One region of the Arthrobacter gengyunqii genome, then DNA from elsewhere that is predicted to be linked to it. Evidence: predicted binding sites of a transcription regulator. Region 1 holds the regulator's gene; the other holds the start of a gene.
The links. Region 1 encodes LexA, which represses DNA repair genes until DNA is damaged. Its sites were predicted from a motif close to TCGAACANNTGTTCGA; they were not measured.

Region 1 (3,409 bases):
ATCCGGGCTGCTGGCCAGCGGGCTGAACGAAGAGCAGGAACAGGCGGTGGGCCGCATTCGCGAGGCCTGCCGTGTGGCACTCTCGGACTCCAAGCCTGAACCCGGAGAAACGGCCGACGGCGGACGCCAGACAGCACGCTCCCGGCTCATGGCGGTCCTCACCATCTGCGAGCGGCTCATCTCCGCTCCGTCGGCCGGCGAAGTGATCTGGGCATCCCGCCCCAGCTCCTTCTCGCCGTCGGGCGGTTTTTCACCGCCCGACGAGACCGCACCGGCCACCTTGAATGTTGCCCCCCTGTCGGTGGCCGGACGCCTTCGCGAGGGATTGTTCGACGGGCACACCGTGGTCCTGACCTCGGCCACCCTGGCCATCGGCTCCGAATTTGGCCCGGTGGCCGGTGCCTTGGGCCTGCTCGGTCCCGGTGCTCCGTCCTGGACTGGAACCGACGTCGGAAGCCCCTTCGACTATCCGCGCCAGGGCGTCCTGTACGTGGCGAAGGACCTGCCCAAGCCGGAGCGCGGCACCTCCGAAGCCCAGCTGGATGAGATTGAAGCGCTGCTCAAGGCATCAAACGGCGGGGCACTGGGCTTGTTTTCCTCGCGCCGGGCCGCTGAAGACGCCGCCGATGCCATGCGGAGCCGGGTTGACTTCCCGATCCTGTGCCAGGGGGAGTCCTCCATGTCCTCCCTCGTGAAGCAGTTCTCCGAGGAACCGGACACCTGTCTCTTTGGCACAATGTCCCTCTGGCAGGGCGTGGACGTTCCCGGTGCCGCCTGCCGGCTTGTGCTGATCGACCGCATTCCGTTTCCACGCCCGGACGATCCGTTGATGACGGCACGCACCCGCGCAGTGGCCAAGGCCGGAGGCAACGGCTTCATGTCCGTTGCTGCGACCCATGCTGCCGTTCGGCTGGCCCAGGGTGCCGGGCGGCTCATCCGTGCCGCGGGGGACCGCGGGGTGGTTGCCGTTCTGGACTCCCGGCTGGCGACAGCCCGCTACGGCGGTTTCCTGCGGGCCGCGCTGCCGCCGTTCTGGTCCACCACTGACCGCACAGTGGTTCTCTCGGTGCTGGGTCGTCTCGCTGAACAGTCCGAGGAGGAAGAGCGTTCGAACGGTAAGCAGCGTTCGCGGAAGTAGGGGCGCAACCCTGCCCGTAGGCCTCGAATGGGTGGGCTGGAAAACGCAGAGGTCCAGTCGCCGTCGGTTCAGATTGCCGCGGCGGCCGGACCTGACGGCGCCAACGGGTACGGCTCCTGCTCGCCGCCGTTGACGACCACGCAGGGGGCTTCGGGTACTTCCTGCCACGCGCCGTGCAGGTCCCCCCAGGGCTCGGAGACCACCAGCCGGGAGTCGTTCGAGAGTTTATTGAGCAGCGCATTCGCCGGGTACAGGGCTTGGAGGGCGAAATGTCCCTGCTGGTGAAAAGGGACCGCGACTTGCCCTCGCTGGAGTAGCGGAACGCCGAGATCGTGTCTCCGTCGGTGCCTGCGACCGTCATCTGGAGGGGTAGGGAACGTCATCCAACCGGATGGGGGAACCTGAATAGGCTAGCCATCGACACATGTCGTCTCCTGGCGCCGGAGTTCCTCACCGCGACGCAGCCGGTCCACCCAACGGTCCCCGGAACCGTCCCAACGCCAGGCGACCGCACAACGAGGATAAGTTCTACGCGTACAGGCTGCCTTTTGCCACCCGGCCTGCGCCGCCGGGCGGACCTTCGCTACAGCGAACGCATGACTGAAACAACCTTGCCCATGATCACGGCGTGATCGCCAACGATCGGCTCGTACCGGGTGTTCTGGGGCAGCAGCCATGTGTGGCCGTTACGCTGGCGGAAGGTTTTGACCGTAGCCTCGTCGTCGAGCAGGGCAGCCACTATGTCGCCGTTCTCCGCCGTAGGCTGGCGGCGGACAACCACCCAGTCGCCGTCGCAGATGGCCGCATCCACCATGGAGTCGCCGGAGACCTTCAGCATGAAGAGGTCTCCGTGTCCCACCAGCTGGCGGGGCAGCGGCATGATGTCCTCGACAACCTGTTCCGCGAGGATGGGACCGCCGGCAGCGATGCGGCCAACCAGGGGCACCATGGCGGTGTCAACGGAAGTGGCAAGCTCGGTTACCGATGCCAGTGCCGGGGCAGGCTCTGCTCCCTCGTCCTGCCGGACAGTGCTGCCGCCCGCAGCCGCGGAGACGGCTGGACCGTTGCCGGCCGCGTGGTTGCGGGCGGTCCCGGAGCCGGGACGTCCCGAGTCGCCTTCTCCGGCACCGGAGGTTCCGTCGCGCAGCATCAGGGGAATGAGGATCTCCATGGCGCGCGGGCGCTTCGGATCACGCCGGATGTAGCCAAGCTTTTCCAGCTGCATGAGCTGGTGGGTCACGCTGGACAGGCTGGCCAATCCCACGGTGTCACCGATTTCGCGCATGGTGGGCGGGTAGCCGTTGGTGCTCACGGACCGCTGAATCATTTCCAGGACGGTCTTCTGCCTCGGAGTAAGCCCCTTGGCACGCGCACGGGTGCCTGCGGCAGCTGGTTTGTTGGTGCTGTCTTCGGAAGCAGTCCTGCGGGCCACGTCGGGTTCCCTTCGGGTCAGCTGGTCCCGGCGGTGCCGGGGCTGGGCGGTAAACATCTGATCAGGTGAATGCCGGGACGGTACTGGCTGCGAAAGCCGTTCCGGCGGTTATGTCAGAGGCAGCTGATTCAGTGGTCCTGTTGAACCGCTCCGATGCCTGGACTCCGGGGGTCGATCCGACAGAACCGTTTAGTGGCTCCCTCTTGTCCTCAACGTTAATCGAGCGGAGCAGGGTTTTCAAACATTTGTTCGAGCGAGTCTCGACTTTATTAGTAAATAGGTGCTAGAAATAGGTCAGCAGGAATCGAACATACTTTCGACCTCCGTCCTTCGTAAGGGTCGGGGTCGGTCGATTAGCTTCCAATCGTTCGAACATCGTTTCGGGTATTTGCCCGTGACATCGAACCGGAAAGGTGTTGCAATGACAACCCAAACAGTCCCGCCCGCCCAGAAAGCTTCATCGCTCGACTCAAGCACGCTCGACTCAAGCACGCTCCTCCAGGCGCGTGTTCCAGCGCAAAGCGCAGTCCACGGTGCAACCCAGGACACTGCTTCGGCCCCCAATGCCCCAGCTGCCCGGACGGGTTCTCCGCTGCAGGCAGAGTCTCCGGTGCCGGTGAAGCCGCAAGCACTGCGACTGACGCGCCGGGGTCGGCTGGTTTTCATAGGTGTGCCGCTGATGCTGGCCGCCGCCGCGGCGCTCACTGTGCTGGGCTTCTTTACCGCTCCCGCCATGGCTTCCAATGGGGGGCCGGAGGTGACCCAAACGGTGCAGGTCAGCGTTGCTGCGGGAGACTCCCTGTGGGGTCTGGCGCATGAGTTCGCCCCGGATCGTGACC
Region 2 (3,409 bases), 1.5 Mb from region 1:
CCTGCATGATTTCGGCACCCGCGTAGGCACCCACGGAGGTTGACGCCAGGCCCGATGCCAGCAGGCCGACGGCAAAGAGGGTGGCGACGGCGCCGCCAAGGGACGCGGCGATTGCGGCGTGCGCGCCTTCCAAGGTGTCCGTTCCGGCGACGCCTTGGAGGGAGCTGGCGGCCAGGAGCAGGATCGCCAGGTTTACGGTTCCGGCTACGGCCAGTGCAATGGTGACGTCCCAGCGGGTGGCGCGGATCAGCCGGGGGGTTGTCAGGGAAGCGGTGCGGGTCGGGAACCGGTCCCGGGTCAGTGCTGAATGCGCATAAATGGCGTGCGGCATGACAGTGGCACCCAGGATCGAGGCCGCGAGCAGCACGGATTCGCTTCCCTCGAAGCGGGGGATGAGGCCGTCTGCCACGGCTCCGGCGTCGGGCGGTGAAATGACGATGCCCGCCGTGAAGCCGACGGCGATAACTGCCATCATGGACACGATCACGTATTCAAACGTGCGGTGGCGTCCGCTGCCCTGAAGGCCCAGGACGGCCATGGAAATGACCCCGGTAATGACGCCTCCAAGGAGCAGGGGAAGGTCGAACAACAGCCACAGAGCGACGGCGCCGCCGATCACCTCGGCCACGTCGGTGGCCATGGCTACGAGTTCGGCCTGGAGCCAGTAGAGGCGGCGTCCGGTTTTGCGGCCCAGGCGTTCTCCCAGCAGCTCGGGCAGGGACTTGCCGGTGACCAGGCCAAGTTTCGCGGAGAGGTATTGGATGAGCCACGCCATGATGTTGGCTCCGACCACAACCCACACCAGCAGGTAGCCGAACCGGGCTCCTGCCGTCATGTTGCTGGCCACGTTTCCCGGGTCCAGATAGGCGACTCCCGCAACCAGTGCCGGCCCCAGCATCCAGATCAGGCGTTTGGGGGAGGGGGGTGTCGTGGACGGAGGAACGGGCGCGTTGGAATGAGGAGCGGGCGCGTTGGAAGGCGCGCCGTTTGCCGGCTGGTCGGTCCTCAGGAGGGCGGTCTTGCGGCTCATGACAGCAACCTAGCATGAAAGTTCGGTGTCCCGAAGATTGGGCGGCGGGGACGGCGAACTTACAGCGAATTCATGCCCGGTGAGTCGGTTCCCCGGCTGCGCGGAACAGATGTCCGGAGCACTGGGTTGGGGTGGAGGTGGGCTGACGGGGCGCAGCTATCAGTGGTGCAGGTGTCCCTGAGGCGTGCAAGTAGTTCCGGTAAAAAGTCGGGTATTTCGAGGGCCCGGGAGGGCCTGTTTTGAGGCTTTTGGGGCTGTTTTCGGGACGGAAATGTCAGTGCCGGGTGAAAGCCTGAAGACATGGATCAGAACGGATCTTCTCGGCTCGGAGGCACTGGTGATTTCACCGGTGCCGGACAGGCTGCTGGCGCGAGCCTGTCGGTTTACGAGGCTGAGTCAGGTACTGCCGGGAGCCCTCGTGCCCAGTACGATCCCGCGCAGGTCTCCCACCCCGGCCCCACCTACCGTGAGGGGTTCACTGGGTCCCTGGCCCTGCAGTCGGCTGAGTCCCTGACCCAGGACGAAGCCGGGGCTGTGTTGTCACGGTTGGATTCCCTGATGCGGTGGGCTCAAGCTCAGCAAGCGAAAGTCCTGCACCGGATGGAGACCGTCTTCCGCGACGATCTACTCCAAGACATCGGTAGGGAAGATCCGGGGCTGACGTTCAGTCTTGCTGCGGAGGAAGCTGCCGCGATCCTGCATCTGCCCACCAACACCGCGAAGATGCTGATGAGCGACGCCGGACAGTTGTGTTCCACCCACACGACAACCCTGGCTGGTTTGGAAGAAGGCACCCTCAGTTACGGGCATGTCCAAACCGTGCTGGATCAGTCCCAGAACGTCCCCGAGGCTGAGCTGGCGAGCTTTGAAAAGGATCTGCTGGAAATGGCGGCGGCGGGACAGACGCCGTCCAAGTTCCGGGTGAAGGCCCGCCGGATGCGGGAAAAGACATATCCGGAGACCATTAGCGTCCGGCACAAGACGGCGTTTGAGCAGCGCCGGGTCTGTTTGGCACCGGACGAGGACGGGATGTCCTGGTTGTCGGCCTTGTTGCCGGCAGTCCGTGCCCAGTTGATCTACACGCAGCTGACCACAGCTGCGCGGGGTGAACAGGCGGCCGGGGACCCGCGGCTTGTGGATGCGTTGCGGGCGGACATTCTGGCGGACCTCCTCGAGGGCGAGGATGCGGTTGGCGATACGGGTGGCGATGAAGGTGGGGACGTCCACGATAACCGCGTTGATGATGGCCTGGACAACCACCCGATCATGGATACCCGGGACAACGGCGGCACCAAGGACGCCAAGGCTCGGGCGCGGGCACGCACCGAAATCCTGGTCCTCATCAACGCCGAAACCCTCTTCGGAGCTGACGAACAACCGGCGGAACTGCACGGGTACGGGCCCATCAGCCCTGAAACCGCCCGCAGGCTCGCCCGGCAGGCAGCCCACTGGACACCGGTGGAACGTCACCCGGGCACCGACGAGATTTTGCGGGTCGGCCGGCGAAGAAAGGTTCCTGCCGGGTTGCAGCGCTGGCTTCGTGCCCGCGACGGAACCTGCCGGTTCCCGGGATGCCGGACCAACGCCGTGATCTCCGAGCTCGACCACACCAAACCCTGGTCCCACGGCGGAACCACCGACCACGACAACCTCGAACACCTCTGCCGGCGGCACCACATGTTCAAAACCCGGGGGTTCTGGAAAGCACGGCAACACCGTCCGGGGATTATCGAGTGGACCTCACCGGGAGGCCGAACCTACCGCACCGACCCACACCTCGCGCTGGCGCCTGACCACGGAACGGTGCCGGGGAAATCAGCGGGGAGACCTGGTGCTGTGTTCGTTTCGTACGGCGGGACAGTGAGCGAGAATCCCAACGACTACGGGGATGATCCGCCGCCCTTCTAGCGCTCGTGGACGTCCAACAGGACAACAGGTTCTTCGGGTGCATCAGGTACATCGGGTGTGCCAGCCGCATCCGGCGTGTCAGCTACATCGGGTGTGTCAGGCGTGGGAGGGTTTTCGCCGTAGTCAGTTGGAAAGGCAAGCGTCCTCCGATGTGAAGCCGCGAACCAGAGGATGGACCCTGCCACCGGAAGCAGGACGACAACCAGCATCCAGGCACGGCGCGCCGAGCGGGAAACCCACGACGAACCCGCCAAACTGCAGAGCGCAGCGGCAGCCAGCGTGAGGTACAGGATCAGTGACAGCACCACCAGCGGAGCCCACATCAGGTATTCGATAGGCATAACGAAAACCATGCTCTTTCATCATGAACGGAGTCAGAACAAACAATGAACGGGGTTGGCGCCGTCGATCGGGGGTGGACGCTCTTCCAGAATAGGGTTCCTGCGAGGTGAAACACCTCATCCCCTGTGA

Region 2: a site for LexA is predicted at 1,132-1,147, ahead of MUG94_RS16055 (HNH endonuclease signature motif containing protein). Genes of this name have one in related genera too.

What each region holds. Positions count from the first base shown of each region.
Region 1 covers NZ_CP095461.1:1,300,946-1,304,354, forward strand. Annotated here, with positions in the region: gene MUG94_RS05905 (ATP-dependent DNA helicase) at 1-1,138, shown strand, start outside; gene MUG94_RS17200 (hypothetical protein) at 1,207-1,341, opposite strand; gene lexA (transcriptional repressor LexA) at 1,722-2,465, opposite strand; gene MUG94_RS05915 (LysM peptidoglycan-binding domain-containing protein) at 2,992-3,409, shown strand, end outside.
Region 2 covers NZ_CP095461.1:3,460,312-3,463,720, reverse strand. Annotated here, with positions in the region: gene MUG94_RS16060 (Nramp family divalent metal transporter) at 1-1,030, opposite strand, end outside; gene MUG94_RS16055 (HNH endonuclease signature motif containing protein) at 1,331-2,938, shown strand; gene MUG94_RS16050 (PLD nuclease N-terminal domain-containing protein) at 2,935-3,279, opposite strand.